2 regions of the Gallibacter sp. Marseille-QA0791 genome follow, and region 1 is predicted to be linked to the other one. Evidence: riboswitches for the same ligand, from Rfam matches in the RefSeq annotation. Region 1 holds a riboswitch; the other holds the start of a gene.
What was found. Region 1 has a riboswitch for glycine ahead of gcvT (glycine cleavage system aminomethyltransferase GcvT). Riboswitches for the same ligand answer to the same signal wherever they lie in the genome.

Region 1 (11,898 bases):
GACAACGGAAAAGATGGCGCGGCTCAAAGCGGATGGTAAAGAAAAAACGGCCACGTACCGTCAGTTGTTTGCGGATAAGCTGCAATATCAGAACATGATATCATATTACAGAGCATATGGCCTTCTGGAAGATGACAGAGAGTAGAGCGTCAGAATTATGGACCTATTTTATACTAATGAAAGAGGTAATTGCGAGATCGATTTTCTGATAGACGATAGTGAAAGAGGGGTGCCGTTGTATGGGATCTGTATGGAATATGAGGTTATTTATTGCCATCAGATTATCTGATGAAGTCAGGAAAGCGCTTTTATCGTGCATGCGCGATATGAAGCGGCAGGGTGTGAGGGGAAATTACGTCCCGGCTGAAAATCTGCATTTGACGCTGGCCTTCATCGGAGAATATGATGATCCGGCGCGGGTGAAGAAGGCCATTGAGAGCATCCCGGGTCCGAAGTTCAGTTTGAAGCTCTCGGAGTGCGGGAATTTTGGAAACCTTCTTTGGGCCGGGGTGGAGGAAAATCGAGAGCTGAACGCATATGTAAAGGAGTTGCGGGGAGCGCTGAGGGCTTCAGGCGTACCCTTTGACAGCAAGAAATTCGTTCCGCACATAACGCTGGTGCGTAAGGCTGCAAGGAAACCGGGCGGAACACGTTTGCCGAAGGCTGAGATGCGTGTGACAAGAGCGTCCCTCATGAAGTCGGAAATCAAAAATGGGAAAGTGGTGTATGAGGAGTATGCAGGGGAGTAGAGGGGTCTCGCTATAATGGTGATATATTGTTAATACAATTCTTTATTAAAACCCAAACGAATTTGATGGAAACTTTTGATATAATTTGTTTACGCGAGTTTTAAGGCGTATGATAAGTTTAGATATAGATAAAGTTGAAAGTATATACTGAGAATTGAGTGGAGTTGTGGAGTTGGAGATATAAAAAGGTGATAAAAAGCATATTATTCAGTTTTGATTTTTACCCTATTATCCACAACCCCAGACGCAGAAAGAGGTACGATCATGTTAGAAACAGGAACAATGGCTCCGGATTTTGAACTGCCGGACCAGAACGGACAGATGCACAGCCTGGCGGAGTACAGAGGCAGAAAGGTGGTCCTTTACTTTTATCCCAAGGACAATACGGCGGGCTGCAGCAAACAGGCCTGCGGCTTCGCGGAACTCTATCCGCATTTTCTCGAGAAGGACGCCGTCGTTATCGGAGTGAGCAAGGATAGCGTCGCTTCTCACAAGCGTTTCGAGGAAAAATACAGCCTTCCTTTTACGCTGCTCTCCGATACGGAACTGGCGGCCATCAAGGCCTATGACGTCTGGCAGGAAAAGAAGACCGCGGGAAAGATATCCATGGGCGTGGTCAGGACTACTTATCTCATCGATGAGGAGGGCATCATCGTCAAGGCATTCGGTAAGGTGAAGGCAGCGGATAACCCTGCTCAGATGTTGGAGGAACTGTAGATGAAGATAATCATTTCACCTGCGAAGACGATGAATGTAGACAGGGAGTCCCATGAAGTGAGGGGGCTTCCGCGTTTTTTTGATGAAACGAAGCTGCTTATGGATGAAATCAGAAAGCTTTCCTTCGACGAGGCGAAGGCGCTGTGGAAGTGCAGTGATAAGCTGGCAGAGCTGAATTTTCAACGTTTCGCGAAAATGGATCTGGAGCGGGATCTGACTCCCGCTGTCTTTTCCTACGAGGGGATCCAGTACAGGAATATGGGGCCCGGGGTCTTTTCCCATGAAGCTCTTGAGTATATCGAGGATCATCTGAGGATCTTGTCAGGATTTTACGGTATGCTGGGACCTTTCGACGGTGTCGTTCCGTACCGCCTTGAAATGCAGGCGGGGCTTTCCGTGGGCGGATGTCGTGATCTCTACGAGTTCTGGGGCAGGAAGATCTACGATTCCATCGCCGCTGAGAGCGGAGGTGAACCTTTCACGATCCTGAATCTGGCATCGAAGGAGTATTCTCAGATCATAGAAAAGTATGTCGGTCCGGAATGCAGGTTCGTGACGGTGGATTTTGGGGAGCTGGTCGACGGCAAAGTGAAGCAGAAGGCTACTCCGGCAAAAATGGCCCGCGGTGACATGGTCAGATTTCTGGCCGAACAAAACATAGCTGACCTGGAAGGCGTCAGGAGGTATAATGGATTTGGCTTCGAATTTTCCGAGGCCTTTTCTGAAACAGACAGGCTGGTTTTCATCAAGAGGAGGAAGTGATGAGGAGATGATTTCATCGATTGATATTAATTTGAATGAGGTGCGTAATGAATTAGAATCTCTGAAGAAAGATATTGAGTATTTTAAAGAGGCTATATATAATTTTTAGAAATATGCTTAAAACAGTGGTAATCTATTCTCATAAACAACACGCCAGCCTAAATTATCGGCTGGCGCGTTTCTTGTTCGCCCGCCATGGGCGGGCTCTAACGGGTGAAAGTCCCGAGTGCGCGTAGGCAACGACGAAGCACATAGCTGAACAGCAAGGGTGTTCACCGTGAGGTGAAATCTGAAGGAAGCTGTAGGCAAACCTCTGACTTGACGGACAGAAACCACATATAAGGCTGGGAAATACGGATAAGACGGCAAGAAACATCGAAGTCCAAAAGTTGCTGGAAGTACCAGTAAATGTGGCAGGTATATGGAGGGAAAGAGTCCGCACCTTAAGCGGGGAGGTCTCACAGGCGGATTTACTATCCGTAGTAACAACGAACTGTGAGAAGTCAGCAGAGGTCGTAGTAGTGAAGAAGTTCCTGTAATGGGGATGGAGCGAAGGACCGAACAATCAATCAGTTGAAGTACGTTCCACTTCGTAGCCGGAGCAAACGCCTGTCGATGACATCAAAGGCGGCAAAGGCAAAAGGGGCAGAAAGGAAACAACGCATGGACACAAGAAGTCTCATGGAGCAGATAGTGAGCAAAGATAACCTCAATGCGGCATATCTGCAAATCGTCAGAAACAAAGGAGCGGCAGGCGTAGACGGGATGACCGTTGAAGAGCTTGGCGCATATCTTGCGGAAAACGGCGAAAACATCAGGAAGCAGGTGCGGACAAGGAAGTACAAACCGCAGCCAGTTAGACGGGTGGAGATACCAAAACCAGATGGAGGGACAAGAAACCTTGGAATACCAACGGTAGTTGACCGGTTTGTACAACAGGCAGTAACACAAGTACTCACGCCAATCTTCGAGGAGCAGTTTCACGAGCATAGTTATGGATTCAGACCGAATCGGTGTGCGCAACAGGCAGTGCTGAAAGCATTAGAGATGATGAACGATGGGCATAGCTGGATAGTGGATATCGACCTTGCAAAGTTCTTCGACACGGTAAACCATGACAAGTTGATGACGATTTTCGGACGGACAATAAAGGACGGAGACGTTATCTCAGTGGTAAGGAAATTTCTGGCCAGTGGAGTGATGATCGATGACGAGTATGAAGATACAGTTGTCGGCACACCACAGGGAGGGAATATATCGCCGCTGTTGGCAAATGTCATGCTGAACGAGTTGGATAAAGAGCTTGAGGCAAGAGGGTTGGATTTCGTGCGCTATGCGGACGATCTGATTATCATGGTAGGAAGTAAGCAGGCGGCGGAGAGGGTAATGAAAAGTGCTACCCGATTTATTGAGGAAAAGCTGGGATTGAAAGTAAATGCTGAAAAGAGCAAGGTGGACAAGCCCAAAGGAATCAAGTATCTCGGATTTGGATTTTACTATGACACATTAGCCAAAGGATATAAAGCCAGACCGCACCCGAAAGCAGTAGCGAAATTCAAAGCACAGATGAAGAAGCTGACATGCAGGAGCTGGGGAGTGAGCAACAGTTACAAAGTGCAGAAACTGAACCAGCTTATCCGAGGATGGATAAACTACTTCAAAATCGGGAGCATGAAGGGATTATGTGAGCGTTTGGACAGAAACATACGCTACCGTCTGCGGATGTGTATTTGGAAGCATTGGAAAACACCGCAGAATAGGGCAAAGAACCTGATGAAGCTGGACGTACCCCGCTGGGCGGCATACAAAATTGCCTACAGTGGAGACCGTTATGCGAGGCTTGCGCATAACGGCTGGGTACATAAAGCGATAAGCAATGAAAGACTAACCACATTTGGGCTAGTCTCCATGAGTAATTACTACGCCGAAAGGCGTGTCATATGTTAAGTTGGTTGAACCGCCGCTTGCGGAACCGCATGAGCGGTGGTGTGAGAGGTCGGTAGGCGAAATAATCGCCTACCTCCTACTCGATTTATCTATCTGACTAGCTTTTCGAAGCCTTCCGTCGTGTATTCTTTTCCCTGTCGCTTGAGGTCGAGATTCATGAGGAGCAATTCAAAGCGTTTGCGGGTCACAGGGTAAAGGATGATCACGATGCCGGAAGCTACGCAGAGGAGCCCTGGCCATACTGTAAAGAGTGATTTCATAGCGGCGAGGGCGTCAGCTGACTGGACTGTAGCATTTGCGTCATAGCCGGACATTTCCAGGATCCAGCCTGTTATGAAGCCCGCAGCTGCGGCACCGAGTTTCCCGCAGAAGGAAAAGTAAGCCATCAGGAAGCCTTCACGTCTCCTGCCGCTTCTGAACTCATCGATTTCAAAGATATCATACAGCAGCGTGTAGCTAAGAGTCCAGTGACCTGCGGAGCCGATGTTGACTACTGCCGCGAAGATGACAGTTACGATGAGGGCTGATTCGATAGGTATGAATTTTCCAATGACCATAAGGCCTCCGCCTAGGATCATGCAGGCGATATAAGCGTTTCTCTTATCGAACTTGACAGCGATAGGTCCCAGGAGAATGGCGACGATGATGCCTCCGATGGTAACTCCTGTATATATCAGAGACGATTCTGTTTCGCCAACACCGAGGTTGTATGTCGAAAAGTACATGATAGAGGATGTAAAGATCGTATAAGACGCGTAGAAGAAGAACTGGCAGGCCAACACGTTCAGGTAAGGCTTGATGCACATGACTTCTTTAATTTCCTTGAAGATGTTGTTTGTGCGTTCACTGTCCTCGCTGTCCTTTATATCCAGCTCATATCCACGTGTGGCGTTCCAGCTGAGCAGGATCGCTATCGCGGCGATCACTCCGATGATGATGACGGCGTATTGCCAGGAGGCTTCTTCGCTGAATCCGGCTTTCTGGAATTGTCCTACCAGGAATGTCGGGAGAGCGCTGGCGCAGAATACTCCGATAAAGTTGAATACCTGAGCGACAGAACGGATCTTTGTACGTTCGTTTGTATTGGTGGTCAGACATCCGCCTAACGAGAAGAACGGGATGTTGAAGGCTGTATAGGCGGCCCAGAACAGCAGTGTGAAGATCACATAGTATGCGATCTTCGCGTTGCCTCCAAAGGCCACCGTATGAAACAGGAACATCATGATGATGGCGAGAGGGATCGCGGATCCGAGAAGAAACGGTCGTTTTTTGCCGTGTTTTGATTTGCATCGATCAGACAGCATGCCCATGATAGGGTCGGTAATGGCGGACCAGACGACGGCGACGCCGATGATAGTGCCAGCGACGGCGGGGCTGAGACCAGCCAGTTCGGTGAAAAAGAACAGTAAAAAACTACCGATAAAATCGTAGGCGATGGCATCGCCGGTTCCTCCTAACGAGTAACCTACTTTCGTCTTAAAAGGAATTTTTCGATTATGATCGGGAGATATGATTTTACTCATTAATAGATCCTCCTTTTAATAAGAATTAACGATAACGTAAAATAGGAAAAATTGTGCTTTGTTCATTTTTATATCAAGCAAAAAATATGCCATTGATTGAAAAATCAGAAAAGTGAATATTTGTCAGGCGTTTTCAATTTTGAGGAGAAAAAGAAGCTTCAAAAATTATCAATTTTGATAAAATCCCCTTCAAATATGATAAAAAATCAAACGAAGAAGCAAATTTCAACGTTTTGTCTCAGACGAGAAGAAAAATTATTATTAAATTTGATAAATGCGTTGCCAGTGAAACCTGATAAAATGGGAATTTTGTGACATTTATAAAATGGCATAGACCTTGCATTTAATTAGTGGCATGAAAGTAATCTCCTGTCGGGGATTATACAATCGGAGGAAGAGCTTTTCAGAGTTTTAAGAAAGGAAAAGAGTTATGAGCGAATTTAAGAATCAATCAGTTATCATTACAGGCGGAAGCGGCGGCATGGGTCTTTGCATCGCGGAAGAATTTCTGAAGGAAGGAGCTCTCGTCTACCTGGCGGATTTAAACGAAGAAAGACTGCAAAAGGCCGTTGAGGATCTAAAACAATACGGACAGGTGGATTACGTCGTGACGGATGTCACGAAGATCGATACGATAGAAAACCTGATACAGGAAGTCGTAAAAAGATCCGGGAAACTGGATATCGTTGTGAATACGGCGGGATTATGGGTAGAAGGTGATTCGGATAAGATGACAGAGGAAGAATGGGATCGTGTAGTGGATGTAAATCTTAAAGGTACATTCTTCGTATGCAGCAGAGCTATCCCGGAATTGGAAAAGACCGGCGGCTGTATCGTGAATATCAGCTCAGATGCCGGGATCGGAGGAAATCCGGGCAACTGCATCTATAACGCGTCTAAGGGCGGCGTCACGTTGATCACCAAATCTCTTGGATTGGAGCTTGCTCCTCGCGGGATCCGGGTGAATGCGGTCGCGCCGGCGGATGTGGAAACCCCGATGCTGGTCGGACAGGCGGAAGTTTATGGCGGCGGCGATGTAGAAGGCTACTATTGGAATTTGTTGAGAAAGTACCCTCAGGGCGAGAGAGCGAGATTTATACGACCGTCTGAAATCGCTGAATGCGTACTGTTCCTCGCATCCAAGAAAGTCGAGTCCATCACGGCGACAACTCTGTCTATCGACTGCGGACTGACGGCCGGCTATTAAAGGCAATAACGAGAAAACGATATAATCTGGTTGATGATAGCGAGAGAGATCATTTTGACACCGAAGGAGTAAGTTTTGATCGCGGGCCACGATCAAAATGAATATCTCAGGTAAAAGGATCGCTATCGGACAGACCTCTGAAAAGCGGAAACGCACCGAAGGAGCAATTTTGTAAAAAAGAAACTCTCAGGTTAATGACAGAGCGGGAGGCTGATTGCTTCCCGCTTTTTGAATACGCGGGATATACCCTTCATATATTTTCGTGATGTCGATGAAGTCTGTATCAGAAGAAAGACGGCGACCAAATTTTATTCAGTTTATCAACAGGAGGAAATAATGGAAGAATTGAAAAGAACACAACTCTATTCGGCGCATATCAAAGCCGGAGCGAAAATGGTGGATTTTGGAGGATGGGAGATGCCACTTCAATACCCTACCGGTATAATAGCGGAGCATCTTTATACGCGGCATGGCTGCAGCGTGTTTGATGTATCGCATATGGGGCGTTTTATAGTCACAGGCAGGGAAAAAATCGAGTTTCTGCAGCACGTGCTCACCAACAACGTGCAGGCTTTGAAGGTGAATAATGCGCAGTATTCCATTATTTCCAACGAAGAAGGCGGGGCTATCGATGACGCTTACGTATACAGGTTTACAGAGGACAGGTATACGGTGGTGGTAAACGCGGCCAACGCGGAGAAGGTGTGGGAGCACTTTTCGGAGCAGATCAAGAATTTCGACGCGCAGCTTGAAGATGTCTCAAAGGATTATGCCGCGATAGCTGTCCAGGGACCGGATTCGAGAAAGGTGCTGGGGAGGATCGTCGGTGAGGATGTACAGTTGACGGAGCCGGTGCGGAATGAATTGAACACGCTGAAGGTATCGTCTATGGAAGACATGATCATGCGTGTGGCAAAGACTGGATATACGGGAGAACCGATAGGCTATGAGGTGTACATAGAAAGCAGATACGCGGAAGAGCTGTGGGATAAGTTGATAGAATGCGGAGCCAGACCGGCGGGCCTTGGGGCGAGAGATACTACGAGACTGGAGGCTGGGATGCCGCTTCATGGACATGAACTGGGCAAAGATATAGATGGCAATGAGATCCCTATATACGCTGTGCCGCTGGCAAAGTTCGCGGTGAGCTTTTCCGAGGGAAAGGGAAATTTCATAGGGAGAGATGCGCTGAAAAGGCAGCAAGAGGCTTTCATCAGGATAAACAATCACGATTTTTCCGATTGCGCGGCGCTGCCTCGCAGGATGATGCCGATAACACTTCTGGGGCGTGGCGTGATGCGCGCCGGATGCAAGGTCATGAAAGATGGAAGAGAAGTAGGCTACGTCACCAGTGGGACGATGGTACCGTATTATGTATCGGAGGGAAAAGGCCTCGGCACTGTAATAACAGAGGAAACGGCTCAGCGCAGCATCGGGTTCTGTTATGTAGCCAGCGATGTGTTGACGGATGACAGGGTACAGGTCGACATCAGAGGGAAGTTGATAGACGCAGTGATCCCGGAATTTCATATGAAAAATGACGCGCCTCCGTATACCAGGGTCATCCTGTATGGTCATGAAACGGAGACGAAGGTGGGAGAAGGCGCGTCGGGAGAGGTGGCAGCCCTTGCTCTGATCAGAAAGTCTATAGATAATCACGTGTGGAGACAGGAAAAATGTATAAACCTGATACCGTCGGAGATGACGGCTTCGAGAGCTGTGAGACTCCTCCAGGTAACAGATCCTTCCTTCAGATACGCGGAGCATCGAAAGGTGGCATCCTTCTACAACGAAGAGATTTTCTATTATCAGGGAACGGAATTCATAGGGGATGTGGAAGAGCTTTTGATGAAGGAAATGGCGAAGTTCCTCGGCTGCCGTGAGACCGAGACAAGAGTCCTCAGCGGCCAGATGTCCAATACGTGCGTATTTTCAGCTCTTGTGGATTTTAAAAACAGACTCAATAGGAAGGTAGAGCCTAAGAGGCTCGGATATGTGATGAACAACCACATAATTAAGGGCGGTCACCTATCGGCGCAGCCTATGGGCGCTCTCAAGGATTTTGTCGCGGTAGATCCGGTGACTGAAAAAAGAGCTGTGGTGAATTTCCCTGTATCAGCTGATGATCCGTACAGGATAGATGTGGAAGAGACTAAAAAGCTTATAGAGGAATACAGACCTGAGCTGATAATCTTCGGAAAGAGCATGGTGATATACAGGGAACCTGTCAGGGAAATAAGTGAATTCATAAAGGATATGGGTCTGGATACCACCATAATGTATGATATGGCACACGTGCTCGGATTGATCGGCGACAATTTCCAGAAGCCTTTTGAGGAAGGGGCGGATCTTGTGACAGGCTCAACCCACAAGACATTTTTCGGGCCTCAGAGAGGCGTGATCGGCGGTAACTGGGAAAAGGGCGATCCAAAGTATGAGCTTTGGGAGACTATACAGTCAAGGGCGTTCCCGGGAAGTACCAGCAATCATCATTTGGGTACGCAGCTGGCACTTCTCATGGCGGCTTACGAGATGAATACCTTCAAAGATGAATATCAGAAAAATGTCATATCTAATGCCAGGAGTTTCGCCGTCAGCCTTAAAAACGCGGGGTTCGACGTTGAAGGTGATCCGGCGCTGGGATATACGCAGACGCATCAGGTCATCGTGAACGTGGGATATGGCAGTGGTGCGGAAATCGCTCAGAGGCTTGAAGACAATGACATAATATGTAATTACCAGGCGACTCCTTATGAGGAGGGATTTACGGCGTCAGGGGCGCTTCGCCTGGGTGTTTCGGAGATGACACGTTTCGGATTTGGTCAAAAGGAATTCGAAACGTTGGCGGAGCTGATGGCGGAATGCGTATTCAGAAAAAGAGACGTCAAAGAAGAAGTCAATGATCTGAGAAAAGGATTTACGAAGATGCTTTACTGCTTTGACGATGATGATATGAGAGACATTCTGCAGCAGTTGGCGGAACGTACGGGGGTATGCTGAGATGGTGAGCATACTCGATATAATAGGACCGGTAATGATCGGGCCGTCAAGTTCTCATACAGCGGGGGCGAACCGCCTGGCGAGGGTATCGCGGCAAATCTACGGGAAGCCCTTTGAGCGTGTGACGTTCCATCTATTCGGGTCTTTCGCGGCCACGTACATCGGACATGGGACTGATAAGGCGCTGACGGCCGGTATCCTGGGGATGAGAGAAGACGATGTGCGGATAAGAGATGCTGATAAACTGGCCAGAGAATACGGTATAGAGGTATCCTTTAAACCACGTGGCAATAAGACTCATGAGGAGTATGATCTGATAACGGCCTTTGAGAAAAAAGGTGAACCCTTATTTGCCGTGGCAGGCAACTCCGTAGGAGGCGGGAGGATAGCCGTGACCCAGATCGATGGGATAAGGACATTCATATCGGCGGGAAGTCCGACTCTGGTGCTGAATCATCTTGATGAAAACGGTGTGATAAGCAGAGTGACAGCGGTCTTGGCAGAAAATGGCGTGAATATAGCGGCCATGCGCACTGATCGTCAGAATATCGGAGGGAGAGCCATATCGGTGCTGGAACTGGACTGCGCTGTGGGAAAAAGCACAGTTGAGCAGATCAGAGCGCTGAAGGAGATAGAAAAGGTGTCTGAGATAAGTTGATGTGAGGTGTTTTCAAATGTATGGTGATTTTGCGGGCCTTTGCAGAGAGGCGGAAAATAATGGCGCCGGACTGTGGCGAGCGGTGCTGGATCGTGAAATGTACAGGAATTCTCTGTCGGAGGAAGAAATATTGACTGAGGTCGCAAGATGCCTTGAGGTCATGATGGAGTCAAGTAAATTCACGGAACCGTCGGACGGCGAGTGTATTTCTCTGGTAGGAGATATCGCGTCGAGACAGAGAGATTTCGCGAAAAGCGAAGGATCTCTGTGCGGAGCGAGTATCAATGAAGCGATGGCAGACGCTCTTTCATGTATCCAAAGCGATTACTACATGGGGAAGATATGCGCCATGCCGACAGCAGGTTCCTGTGGCATAGTCCCGGCGGTGCTGTTTCATACGGCGCGGAAGACTGGGGCCGAAAGGGAACGTGTGATCAGAGGGCTGCTTACTGCTGGCGGCGTGGGAGCGCTGGCAGCGGAACGGGCGACTATTTCGGGTGCTGCCGGAGGATGCCAGGCTGAATGCGGTGTCGCGGCTATGATGGCCGCTGTGGCAGCCGCTGAAATGTGTGGCGCGGAGCCTGAAGCCTCTCTTTCCGCCGGAGCATTTGCCATGATAAACGCCATGGGTCTTGTGTGCGATCCGGTGGCAGGCTTGATACAGATACCGTGTGTATACCGCAATGCGTCTCAGGCGATGAATGCGTTGCTTTCCGTGGATCTGGCGCTGGCAGGCAACAGGTCCATGATACCGCTGGATGAGGTAGTAGAGGCTATGTACGAAGTGGGCCAGAAAATGGCGCCTGAGCTGAGAGAAACAGCCGCGGGAGGTGTCGCTGGCACGGATACCGCGAAAAAAGTTGAGAGATCCGTAGGATTTTCTATAGAAGATAAGTGAAGTGAAACAGGAGGTAAACTATGAATTTTCCAAAAGAATTAAAGTACTCGAAATCGCATGAATGGGTAAAGATGACGGGAGACGCTGAAGCGGTCATAGGATTGACAGATTACGCTCAGGATCAGCTGGGAGACCTGGTGTTCGTCAATCTTCCGGAAGAAGGGGATTCTTTTGAAGTGGATGAGGCCTTCGCGGACGTCGAGTCTGTAAAGGCGGTGTCTGACGTATTGTCACCTGTGGCGGGGACGATCGAAGCGATCAATGAAGAACTACTGGATTCTCCACAGATGATAAATACGGATCCGTATGAGGCGTGGCTTGTCAAGATGGTGGAGATATCGGAGAGCACCGATCTGATGAGCGCTGACGAATACGAAGAGTTCATAAAATCAGAAGGGAAATAGGTACAGTTTCTGGCTGTATAACAGATTGAGACA
Region 2 (11,898 bases), 500 kb from region 1:
AATGTGAAAGTCCGTATCGCAGTGATCCTTGATAAATCCCGAAAGGCGAGGAAGTATGGCGTATTCACCAATTGTCATGGTCACTCCGAATGTCAGTGTCTTTTTTGAAGCGAGGCTTTCGGTCATACGTTTTTTTACGGTGTTTTCGTCGTTACGCATGGTCTCAAGCGCGGAACGCAGGATCTCTCCGGCAGGTGTCAGAGTCAGTTTTTTGTGTTCGCGTTTAAAGAGCGGGACTCCGTACTCCTTTTCGAGATATCCGATATGTTGCGATACGGCAGGCTGTGTCAGCCCGAGAGAGTCGGCAGCCCGTGTGAAATTCATATATCTGCATACCGTCAGAAACGTTTTCATTCTGAAATCCAGCATGGCCTCCTCCTTTATAGAGCTGTATCTGCGAATAATGATAACATATATTTATTATTATATCAATTATTATAATTTTACAAAATGATTGAGAGGCGGTATATTATGGATAGATACAACAGTTGTCTTCGGGAGGGTAAATATGGATCTTATCAGAAAAAATATGAGTGGGGTGTTGCTGTGCGGAGCTCTGGCAGTTCCGGCGGCTGTAGTCGGGAAGATGTTCCCTGTCATTGGCGGACCAGTGCTGGCTATCATAGCCGGGATGCTGCTGGCTCCCCTGGTAAAAAGGCAGGCATCTTTCGCTCCGGGAATAAAGTATACGTCGAAAAAAATCTTGCAGTATGCCGTGGTGTTGCTGGGATTTGGCATGAATCTCAAGGTCGTAATGGAAACAGGAGCTCAGTCTCTCCCTATCATCGTATGCACTATCGCGACATCGCTGGTCATAGCCTACGCGCTTCATCGGGCGGCAAATATTCCCGGGAAGATATCGACTCTGATCGGTGTCGGATCGTCCATATGCGGAGGATCGGCTATCGCGGCAACGGCTCCTGTCATAGCTGCCGATGACGATGAAGTGGCTCAGGCCATATCGGTGATATTCCTCTTTAATATACTGGCGGCTCTGATATTCCCTGCTTTCGGAACAGCTATAGGTTTTTCGGGTGAGACGGGAGAGGCCTTTGGGATATTTGCCGGAACGGCTGTCAACGATACGTCGTCTGTTACGGCGGCGGCATCCACCTGGGACAGCATATATCATCTGGGGAGCCAGACTCTTGACAAGGCCGTGACTGTAAAGCTGACACGAACACTGGCTATCATCCCGATAACGCTGGCTCTGGCTTTGTTCAGGAGCCGGAAAGCTGAAGGAACGAACGGAGAAAGAGTGTCTGTCAGGCAGAGCTTCCCGTTTTTTATCCTCTTTTTCATCGGCGCAAGCCTGATAACAACTGTCGCGATGTCCGCAGGTGTTTCGGCTGATGCTTTTGCTCCGCTGAAGGAGCTATCTAAGTTTTTCATAATCATGGCCATGGGCGCTATCGGCTTCAATACTGATGTGGTAAAGCTTGTAAAGAGCGGGGCAAAGCCTATACTGCTGGGATTCTCCTGCTGGGTGGGGATCACCGTGGTATCACTGATATTGCAGCACGTTATGGGGATATGGTAGCGGAATATCCTTAAAAGGGGCGTACTCGGAATAAAAGGATCCTGATCTGCACATAAATATATTACGGCATCGAAAGTTGCTTTAAGGGGAGCAAAGGAGATGTGAGGGTAATATTTTATGGCCAACAAGGTTGAGATCTGTGGCGTCAATACAGCGAGCCTGCCCAGGTATAAGGACAAGGAAATGCACGATATGCTGATCGCCGTAAAAGCTGGGGACGCAAAGGTCAGAGACGAGTTCATAAGGGGGAATCTCAGACTTGTACTGAGCATCATTCAGAAGTTTTCAGGACGTGGGGAAAATCCCGACGATCTGTTTCAGGTAGGATGTGTGGGCCTGATAAAGGCGTTGGACAATTTTGATATGGCTCATGGAGTGAAATTCAGCACTTATGCCGTTCCCATGATAATAGGGGAGATAAGAAGATATCTTCGTGACAACAATAGCATAAGGGTATCCCGCTCCATGCGGGATCTGGCATACAGAGCCTTGACGGCAAGAGAAGCGCTCGGCCGTGAATTGCAGCGGGAGCCAACTGTCGACGAGGTGGCCCGCAGGATTGATGTAAAAAGGGAGGATGTGGTGCTTGCCCTTGATTCCATACAGGATCCTGTATCTCTGTTCGACCCTGTTTTCAATGATGACGGAGATCCCATATGCGTGATGGATCAGATACGGGATATGAAAAATACCGACGCGCGATGGATAGAGAATCTGTCTCTGTCGGAGGCGATGAAAAAGCTTTCGCCGCGGGAACAGCATATCCTGACCATGAGATTCTTTGAAGGAAAGACTCAGATGGAGGTGGCAGATGAGATCTCCATAAGCCAGGCGCAGGTGTCCAGACTGGAGAAAAACGCATTGAATTATATGAAAAAATATGTATAGCTCAAACAGGGACGCAGGCTTTATTTTCAACAATGAAGCCTGCTTTTTATTGCCGGACGGAACGACGTGTATTGTAAAAACTATTGTGAATAAGTTGACATTGAATAAATATAAGTCTATAATTCAATTATCAGAATTGACAGTAATTTCATAAAAATCTATTTTTACTATCATAGCGTGTATCTACGAAACCGATTGTCGATTCTGGATATCTTTGTATCTTATTAAAAGTAGAAAAGGAGGGTGTTATGTCGGAAGAAAAAAAGGTCGCTACTTCTGAAAAGCAGGAACTGAAACGTGGGATCAGAGGCTGGCAGGTGGCGTTCATCGGTATCGGTGGCGTAATCGGATCATGTTATTTTCTGGGGATAGGCTCTTGCCTTTCCAGTATGGGTCCCGGAGTAATTATCGCATTCTTAGTAACTGGTGTCATCGTTTACGGCACTATGATTTCTTATTCGGAATTATTGGTCAATGTTCCTAGAACGGGATCCTTCGTCGCCTATACCAGCGAATTCCTCACTCCGACCATTTCGACGGGATTTGGCTGGGCTTTCTGGTTCAACTGGGTATGCTATGTACCGTCTGAAGCTATCGCGGTATCTACAGTATTGACATCGCTGATGGGGACGGACAGTTCCGTGACTTATATAGCTATCGCGCTGGGCGCTATGGCTGCCATCACGATAATAAACCTTTGCGCAGTAGATATTTTCGCGAAGATAGAGGCAGGTCTGGCGATTACAAAGGTCATCGTCATCATAGCATTTGTGATCGCGGCATTTGGTATCTGGGTAGGTCTCTGGGGTCAGAGTGATGAATACACAGGATTCCTGGCAGGCGTTGTTAACTTCTCGGGGACGATGTCCTTCGGAGCTAAGGTATTCCCTCTTGGTATTATGGCTATCCTCGTAAACATGACGGTAGTGCTGGTAACCTTCCAGGGTACGGAGATCGTAGGTCTGGCGGCGGCAGAGTCGCAGAATCCGGAGGAATCGGTTCCTAAGGCCTGCAAGAGCGTTACATATCGTATCGCACTGCTGTACATACTGCCGCTCATCCTGGTTATCCTGGTTTATCCATACGAGCTGGCAAGTGATGCGAATCCGGTATTCGCCGATATCATGAACTTTTATGGAATAGAATGGCTGGGATTCGTATTCTCGGCGGTCGTACTGGTAGCTGCCTTCAGTTGTGCCAACACAGGTTTCTATGGCACGGTAAGGTGTATGTACGGCCTTTCCATCGAAGGACTGGCTCCTAAGTTCCTCAGCAAAGTCACCAAGTCAGGAAATCCTAGAGCTTCTGTATTGTGGACGCTGCTGTTCATGTGGATAGTTCTGGTGCTCGGCCTGATCTCAGAAGTTACGGGCTTCATGACAAGCCTGTACACGAGCCTGTTGTCGCTGTCCGGATTCACAGGAACGCTGGCCTGGGTAGGAATAATACTGTCTCAGATATCCTTCAGAAAGAAGCTGAAGAAGAACGGATATGATCCGGAAACGTGCCTGAAGGCGAGGGTAAAGAAGGGACAGAGTTGGGTCCCTGTATTCGCTGTTATCGCGCAGCTCATATGTCTGATCATGCTGGTATTCGAAGACGTATTTATTTTCGCTATCGCGTGTGGAGCGATCATCCTGCCGATGATCGGATATCAGATCGCGAAGAAGGCAGGAAAACTGAGAGATTCCTCGGAGATCGCGTCTACCAATGAGACGAAATTTGAGGAGCTGTTCCCTCCGCGTAATTAAGCGGGAACTGATGAATGAGATGCGCGCTGTTGATTGAGATTTTTTGAAAAGGAGCTGTCGGCCGTAATATCCTGCGGACTGGCAGCTCCTTTTTGTCCACGGTGCTTTCGTAGGAACGTCTGTGAAAAGAAGTTTCGCCTTTCTCACCGAATCCACAAAAAAATATGATAAACTGAATACAAAGGAGACTGATCATGATATTGGAGAAGAAAGAGAAGTTTGTTATAAATGAGGATATGATCCCCGCGGACATGAGTGTTACGATAGACCACGCCAAGGAGATCGTAAAAGTTTTCAGTGATCTGAGGATGAGATATCAGGCGGCCATAAAAGAGGTCAGCACTAAGCTGGAAGTACTGGATAACGAATACAGCGTCAGATATGATTATAATCCTATCCATCACATGCAGTGCCGTATCAAGAGCATCGAGAGCATTATGGATAAAATAGAGAGAAAGGGATGGCCCAAAGAGATAGAGTCGGTCTATAAGGTCATGGACTTTGCCGGTGTGAGGGTCGTATGCAATTATATAGATGATATATATACTGTGGAAGAAAGTCTGCTGAGGCAGGATGATATAAAGCTCCTGAAGAGAAAGGATTATATAAAGAAGCCGAAGGAGAGCGGATACAGAAGCCTGCATCTGGTAGTAGAGGTGCCTATATTTCTTTCTGACAGGACATACCATATGCCGGTGGAGATACAGATAAGGACTATTGCGATGGATACATGGGCAAGTCTTGAGCACGAACTCAAGTATAAGAGCAAGAAAGAGCTTCCGGGATATGTGGTCCAGGAACTCCGCAACTGTGCCAGATCCATGGCGGAGCTGGATGCTTCCATGGAGCGGATACATAAGATGTTATAGACAGCGTGAGCTGAAAGATCGATAAGATTTGAAAAAGGGAGAATTTCAGATGAAGAAGAAAGCAACAGCGTCATTTATTTGCCTGATGATGGTTTTTGGCCTGGCATCGTGTGGTTCATCGGTCTCGTATGACAGCTATGATCTGGGAGAATATCTCAAAGTAGGTGAATACAAGGGACTGCCGGTGTCGGATTATACGGTTTCAGTTACGGATGATGAGGTGCAGACACAAATCCAGAGCACGCTGGAAGCGGCGGCGACTACTCAGGAGCTGGATAAGGAGACAGCGCTGGCAGACGGCGATACTGTGAACATAGATTACGTGGGAACGATAGATGGCAAGGAGTTTGACGGGGGTTCCGCGGAAGGATATGATCTTACGCTGGGGAGCGGATCGTTCATCGATGGATTCGAGTCGGGCCTTGTGGGGAAACATGTAGGAGATACGACAGATCTGGAGCTGACGTTCCCGGATGATTACAGCAGTGAGGAGCTTCAGGGAAAGGACGTGGTGTTCAACGTCACGATAAATTCAGCGACAAGACAGGAGGTGCCTGAGTACAGTCTTGATTTTGTCCAGAATACGACCGACTTTGATACACTGGAGGAGTATGAGGCCGATGTGGAGAAGCAGCTCTACGAACAGAAGGAACAGACTGAAATAGACAATCAGAAGACAACTCTCTGGTCTGAGCTGCTGGAGGATACCGAGGTGAAGGAATATCCTGAGGATATCCTCAATTATTATATCGATTTCAACAGCAGTCAGATGGATACGATGGCGGAGGAGTACGGAATGAGCCGTGATGAACTGCTGGCTTCATACGATTTCGGCGATGAAGACGAGTTTGCTGCCGTCAATGAGGACAGCAGCAAGCTGAGAGTCAAGCAGGAAATGCTCATAGAATATCTTGCTGAGAAGGAAGGATTATCGTATACCGATAAAGAGAAGGAAGAGGCCATAAAGGCTTACGAAGATGCAGGGTATGACGATAAGTCCATAGAGCTGCAGACAGGGCGTAACATGGAGGATTATGTACACATAGAGCTGCTCTATCAGAAGGTACTGGATTATCTGCTGGATAATGCGAAAATAACGGAAGCGGCAGACGATGAGGCTTCCGAGTAAAATATTACGAATATTATGAAACTGGTTGAAGAAATACTTTAGAGTTGAAAGCAGCCGTACGGTATGTTAAAATCGTAACGTTAGTTTATCGATCACGCCCGTACGGCTTTTGATTTCAAAGGGCGGGAAAGAAACTATGATTCTCTGGAGAGTCTCGATACGAGCGCCGAAGGTGTACGCGCGCAGAGCGAAATGTCGTTAAGCGATGTGCGTAATCTCTCAGGCAAAAGGACAGAGCAGATAGTTTTTGTAAAAAATTATTTGAGTCCTCTCCGGAAAGTCGATCGCATCTGTATCGGCTTTTTGATTTACTTTTTTTAGGAGAAGGAGAAAGAAAATGGAAAAATTTACTGAAATTCTTGAGGCCATAGACGGCGTCGTCTGGGGAGTCCCTCTCATCGTGCTTATCATGGGTACGGGGATATTCCTTACCGTCAGGATAAAGGTGCTCCAGTTCAGGAAGCTGGGCAAGGCTTTCAAGTATATGGTCAAGAACGAGGAAGACGGTATAGGAGAAGTCACCAGCTTTGGAGCTCTCTGTACGGCCATGGCAGCTACTATCGGTACGGGAAACATCGTAGGTGTGGCTACGGCAGTATTGGCGGGAGGCCCGGGGGCCCTCTTCTGGATGATAGTGGCGGCCTGTCTGGGGATGGCGACCAAGTACTCGGAAGGACTGTTGGCCGTTAAATTCAGAGAGAACAGAGGTAACGGAAGATTTCTGGGAGGACCTTTCAGATATATCGAACAGGGAATGGGGCCCAGGTGGAAATGGCTGGCGAAGCTGTTTGCTATATTTGGCGTAGGAGCCGGACTTCTTGGCATCGGTACTATAACACAGGTCAATGGTATCGCTTCCGCTGCGGAGACATTCTTCGATCCCAATAAGGAAAATCTCGTGAGCGTATTTGGTACGGACTATACTGTGACTATCGTCGTGACCGCGTTGATAGTGGCTTTTATAACGGCTTTGGTCGTGATAGGAGGTCTTCAGAGGATAGCCAGTGTAACGTCCATAATAGTCCCATTCATGGCTATAGCATATGTAATCGTATGCCTCTGCATATTGGTGTATAATATCGAAAGGGTGCCTGAATCCATCGTGATGGTGGTAAGGAGCGCCTTTGGCCTGGATGCGGTGGCAGGCGGTGCGCTGGGCTCATTGATGATGGCTATGCAGATGGGTGTCGCCAGAGGCATTTTCTCCAATGAAGCCGGGCTGGGAAGCGCTCCTATAGCTGCGGCAGCGGCAAAGACGAAAGAACCTGTCAGACAGGGCCTGGTTTCCATGACGGGTACATTCATCGATACGATAATCGTCTGCACGATGACAGGGACCACCATCATGGTCACAGGGGCTTATGATTACGCTGCAGCCAACGGACTGGAAGGCTCGGAAGTGACGTCGTATGCCTTTTCCAACGGCCTTCCGTGGTCTGATCAGGTGGGCTCGGGGATACTGATGGTGTGCCTGGCGCTCTTCGCTTTCACGACCATTATAGGATGGGATTACTACAGCGAGCGATGTCTTGAGTATCTTACGGGAGGAAAGATGGGCATAGTCAAGGTCTACAGGTGGTTCTACATACTGGCGGTGCTCATCGGACCGTTCCTGACGGTTTCCGCCGTATGGACGCTGGCAGACATATTCAATGGGCTCATGGCAATACCTAATCTGATCGCTCTCGTGACGCTGAGCGGCGTCATAGCGGCCGAGACAAGGAGCTATTTCCACAGGCTCGACAGCGGCAGGATAAGAGAATATTAGAAAGATACCGCGGAGAAACAGCTGTACGGCGCAGGAACGGCCGGCAGAGGAAATCTCCGCGGTATTTTTTTCTCTTTCCGCCATCGCGCCTGCATAGTTTGGACAACTGTCGCATATAAATTTACAAACGGCAGAAAAGGGGGAGCGATCATGCTTAATACGGAAGATATAAGGAATAAAGAGGTGATCAACATCTATGACGGAAAGAGCATGGGGTTTGTCTGTGATATAGAGATAAATCTCAAGGAAGGCAGGATAGACGGTATTGTCCTGCCTGGTGACAGAGGCTTTCTGAAGATGTTCGGCAAGGAAACGAGCGACTACGTGATAAAGTGGAAACATGTAAAAACTATTGGAGAAGATGTGATACTGGTAGATGTCCCGCCCATAATAGATTAGACAAAGACCACAAGATGTAGTAAAATCATATGAGAGCTTTTGCGAGAGACATCCGGTAAAGGAGGTTCCGAAATGAAATGCCCTTATTGTGAAAATGAAGACAGCAGGGTCATAGATTCCAGACATACGGAAGATGGACGTGCCATAAGGAGAAGGCGGGAATGCGAAGCATGCGGCAGGCGATTCACCACATACGAGAAGGTGGAGGAAGTCATTTTGATGGTTATCAAAAAGGACGGGAGCCGGCAGGCCTTCGACAGGAGCAAGCTCCTCAACGGGATAATCAGAGCCTGTGAAAAACGCCCTGTATCCATAGCGGATATGGAAAAGATAGTGGACGATATAGAGAGAGGCCTCAACAATATGATGGAGAAGGAAGTGGAGAGCACCTTCATCGGGGAGCTGGTGATGGAGCGACTCAAGGATCTGGATGAGGTGGCCTATGTCCGTTTCGCGTCAGTGTACAGGCAGTTCACCGATATCAACACGTTCGTATCGGAGATAGAGAAGCTGCAGACCAACAGAAAGAAAAAGGGGTGAGTAAGAAGGATATGGGCGGATTGATGAGGATAGCTGTCGATGGACCCAGCGGCGCGGGCAAGAGCACTATAGCGAAGGCAGTTGCGGAAAAGCTGGGGATCGATTATGTGGACACAGGAGCCATGTACAGAGCTATAGGATATAAGATGAAGCGGGAAGGTATAGAGGCTGACGATATCGGGCGGCTGGAGAAGATGCTGGCTTCTACCGATATAGATTTCGTGAAGGGCGACATCATACTGGATGGAGAAGTGGTCAGCGACAAGATACGCACGCCGGAAATGTCGGAGGCGGCATCGGTCTGTTCGGCGCTGCCACAGGTGAGAGAAAAACTGGTCGACATACAGCGGGACATGGGGGCCAAGAAGAGCGTCATCATGGATGGGCGTGATATAGGCAATAATGTGCTGAAAGACGCCGAGCACAAGTTTTTCCTCACGGCGTCCGCCGAAGAACGGGCAGGAAGGAGATATAAGGAGCTCAAGGCCAGAGGAGAGGATGTTTCCTTCGATCAGGTGTTGAATGATATACAGGAACGCGATCACAGAGACTCGACCAGGAAGCTGAATCCGCTGAGGAAAGCCGAAGATGCCCTTGAGATAGATTCGACAGGGCTTTCGATAGATGAAGTAACAGAAATGATATTAAAGGAGATCAGGTAATGGCTACAGTAAGACCGTTTAGAGCGATAAGGCCAGCCGGCGAATACGCTGCCAGAGTCATATCGCTTCCGTACGATGTAATGAACAGGAAAGAAGCTGCGCAGATGGCGGAAGGGAATCCGTACAGTTTTCTGCACATATGCAGGTCCGAGATAGATCTGCCGGACCAGGAGGACCCATACGACAGATCGGTGTACGAGAAGGCGAAGGAGAACATCGGGAAGAACCTGAGAGAAGGTGTGTTCATACAGGAGGACAAGCCTGCCATCTACATATACAGGGAGATCATGGATGGTCGGGTGCAGACCGGCATAGTAGGCTGTGTATCAGTGGACGAATATCAGAATAACACCATAAAAAAACATGAATTCACAAGGCTTGAGAAGGAGCAGGACAGAATCAATCACTTCGATGTATGCGATACGGATACCGAGCCTGTGTTTCTCACTTACAGGGACGATGGTAAGATAAGGAGCATGATCGCTGATTTTGCCGACAACCATGAGCCTGTTTATGATATCACGGCAGATGACGGTATACGCCATATGCTCTGGGTCGTAGATGATGAAGGGATGGTGGCGGAGCTCGTCGCCCTGTTCGGAGAAGTGCCTGCTCTGTATATCGCCGATGGACACCACAGGAGCGCGTCGGCCTGCAAGGTGGGATTGAAGCGCAGGAAGGAAAATCCGGGATATAAAGGCGACGAGGAGTTCAATTTCTTCATGGCAGCTATATTCCCTGACAGCGATCTGAAGATATTCGATTACAACAGAGTAATAAAGGATCTGAATGGACTGACGGAAGACGGATTCATCGATAGGGTGAAGGCTTCCGGGTTTGACGTCGAGGAAATGGGGGCTGAACCATACAGACCTGATGCCAAGCACGTATTTGCCATGTATCTGGACGGCAAGTGGTACAAACTGACGGCAAAGAGCGAGATAATCCCGGATCATGTGATAGATTCACTGGATGTGGCTATATTGCAGAACAATATCTTCGAGCCGATACTGGGTATCAGCGATCCGAGGACCGATAAGAGAATAGATTTCGTAGGAGGTATACGTGGTCTGCAGGAACTGGAAAGGCGAGCGACAAGTGATATGAAAGTGGCTTTTGCCGTCTACCCGGTAGATGTGAAGGATCTGATGGAGGTCTCCGACAACGGGATGGTGATGCCGCCTAAATCTACATGGTTCGAGCCTAAACTGGCCAGCGGATTATTCCTTCACAGCCTTAAATAAAAATCATCGTATAACAATCGTATAACACTCCTCTGCATGGGGAAAATACCTGCAGGGGAGTTTTTTTATGGGTGAAATGGCCGTAAATCTTAAGAAGATAGTCTTCATGACTGCTGTGGTGATAGTGCTGCTGGTGTGCAGACTGGCGTATATCCAGCTGGTCGGAGGGGATGAACTGGCGGAGGCTACAAGAGCTCAGTCGATGATAGCGCTGGAAGGAAGCAATACAAGAGGTATCATATATGACAGGAACGGAAGCCCTCTGGTAGCTGATGATGAGAAGTATATCTATATAATAAAGGCAGATCGATTCACTGACAGAGCGGAAGCTTTGCTGAAGGAGCTGGGAGCGGAAGAGGTAGATGGGAATAATGACAATTATGTGGTTTCATCCTCTGAAAGTTATGACAGAGAAATGGGGAAAAGGCTGATAGAGGAGACCGGAGCATATATCCTTCAGGCCTCGGCCAGATACAGCGACAGCCAGACTGCCGCTCATCTGATCGGTTATGTCAACAGAAGAGACGCGTCAGGAGCGGCAGGTCTGGAATTGATGTACGACGAGGTGTTGTCTGGGCTGAATAAGCGTATCTATGCTGTTGCCGATGTGAAGGGCAATATCCTGCCGGGCAGGGGATTGATGATAACTGCCGATGATAAGGAAGATTCTTATGTGAAGGACGGGATAAGGACCACTGTCGATAAAGGCATACAACAGGCTGTGGAGGATATCATCGATGAGATGGAGAACAACTGCGCGGTTGTGGTGCTGGATTCCAGGACAGGCGGTGTGACAGCCATGGCATCTACACCGGGATTTGATCCTGATCATATAGATTCTCATATAGCGAGTCAGGGAGATGAGTTGATGAACAGGGCGACTCAGGGGGAATACGCCCCCGGTTCTGTATTTAAGATAGCGGTAGCGGCAGCGGCTCTGGAAAAAGGCATAGATATCGGGCAGGAATACGAGTGCAGCGGCAGTGTGAAGGCAGGAAGTCTTACTATAGGATGTGAGACAGGAGGCGATGCGGGACATGGGACTATAGGGTTCGAAGACGCGTTCGCTCAATCGTGCAACAGCTTTTTCATAAAGCTGGGCCAGCAA

Region 2: linked by a shared signal. The riboswitch ahead of ACQY69_RS05460 (alanine/glycine:cation symporter family protein) and the one ahead of gcvT (glycine cleavage system aminomethyltransferase GcvT) in region 1 are both predicted to bind glycine.

Annotation. Positions count from the first base shown of each region.
Region 1 covers NZ_CBCPMH010000001.1:681,538-693,435, reverse strand. The annotation lists gene ACQY69_RS03180 (hypothetical protein) at 1-145, shown strand, start outside; gene thpR (RNA 2',3'-cyclic phosphodiesterase) at 258-749, shown strand; gene ACQY69_RS03170 (peroxiredoxin) at 1,014-1,466, shown strand; gene yaaA (peroxide stress protein YaaA) at 1,467-2,228, shown strand; gene ltrA (group II intron reverse transcriptase/maturase) at 2,892-4,175, shown strand; gene ACQY69_RS03155 (MFS transporter) at 4,265-5,698, opposite strand; gene ACQY69_RS03150 (SDR family NAD(P)-dependent oxidoreductase) at 6,129-6,905, shown strand; glycine riboswitch at 6,936-7,037, shown strand; glycine riboswitch at 7,041-7,108, shown strand; gene gcvT (glycine cleavage system aminomethyltransferase GcvT) at 7,242-9,905, shown strand; gene sdaAB (L-serine ammonia-lyase, iron-sulfur-dependent subunit beta) at 9,907-10,563, shown strand; gene sdaAA (L-serine ammonia-lyase, iron-sulfur-dependent, subunit alpha) at 10,580-11,461, shown strand; gene gcvH (glycine cleavage system protein GcvH) at 11,482-11,865, shown strand.
Region 2 covers NZ_CBCPMH010000001.1:1,180,558-1,192,455, reverse strand. The annotation lists gene ACQY69_RS05490 (LysR family transcriptional regulator) at 1-369, opposite strand, end outside; gene ACQY69_RS05485 (YeiH family protein) at 509-1,540, shown strand; gene sigG (RNA polymerase sporulation sigma factor SigG) at 1,658-2,428, shown strand; gene ACQY69_RS05475 (amino acid permease) at 2,677-4,179, shown strand; gene ACQY69_RS05470 (GTP pyrophosphokinase) at 4,374-5,048, shown strand; gene tig (trigger factor) at 5,098-6,177, shown strand; glycine riboswitch at 6,312-6,422, shown strand; gene ACQY69_RS05460 (alanine/glycine:cation symporter family protein) at 6,515-7,945, shown strand; gene ACQY69_RS05455 (YlmC/YmxH family sporulation protein) at 8,096-8,344, shown strand; gene nrdR (transcriptional regulator NrdR) at 8,417-8,884, shown strand; gene cmk ((d)CMP kinase) at 8,896-9,546, shown strand; gene ACQY69_RS05440 (DUF1015 domain-containing protein) at 9,546-10,790, shown strand; gene ACQY69_RS05435 (peptidoglycan D,D-transpeptidase FtsI family protein) at 10,858-11,898, shown strand, end outside.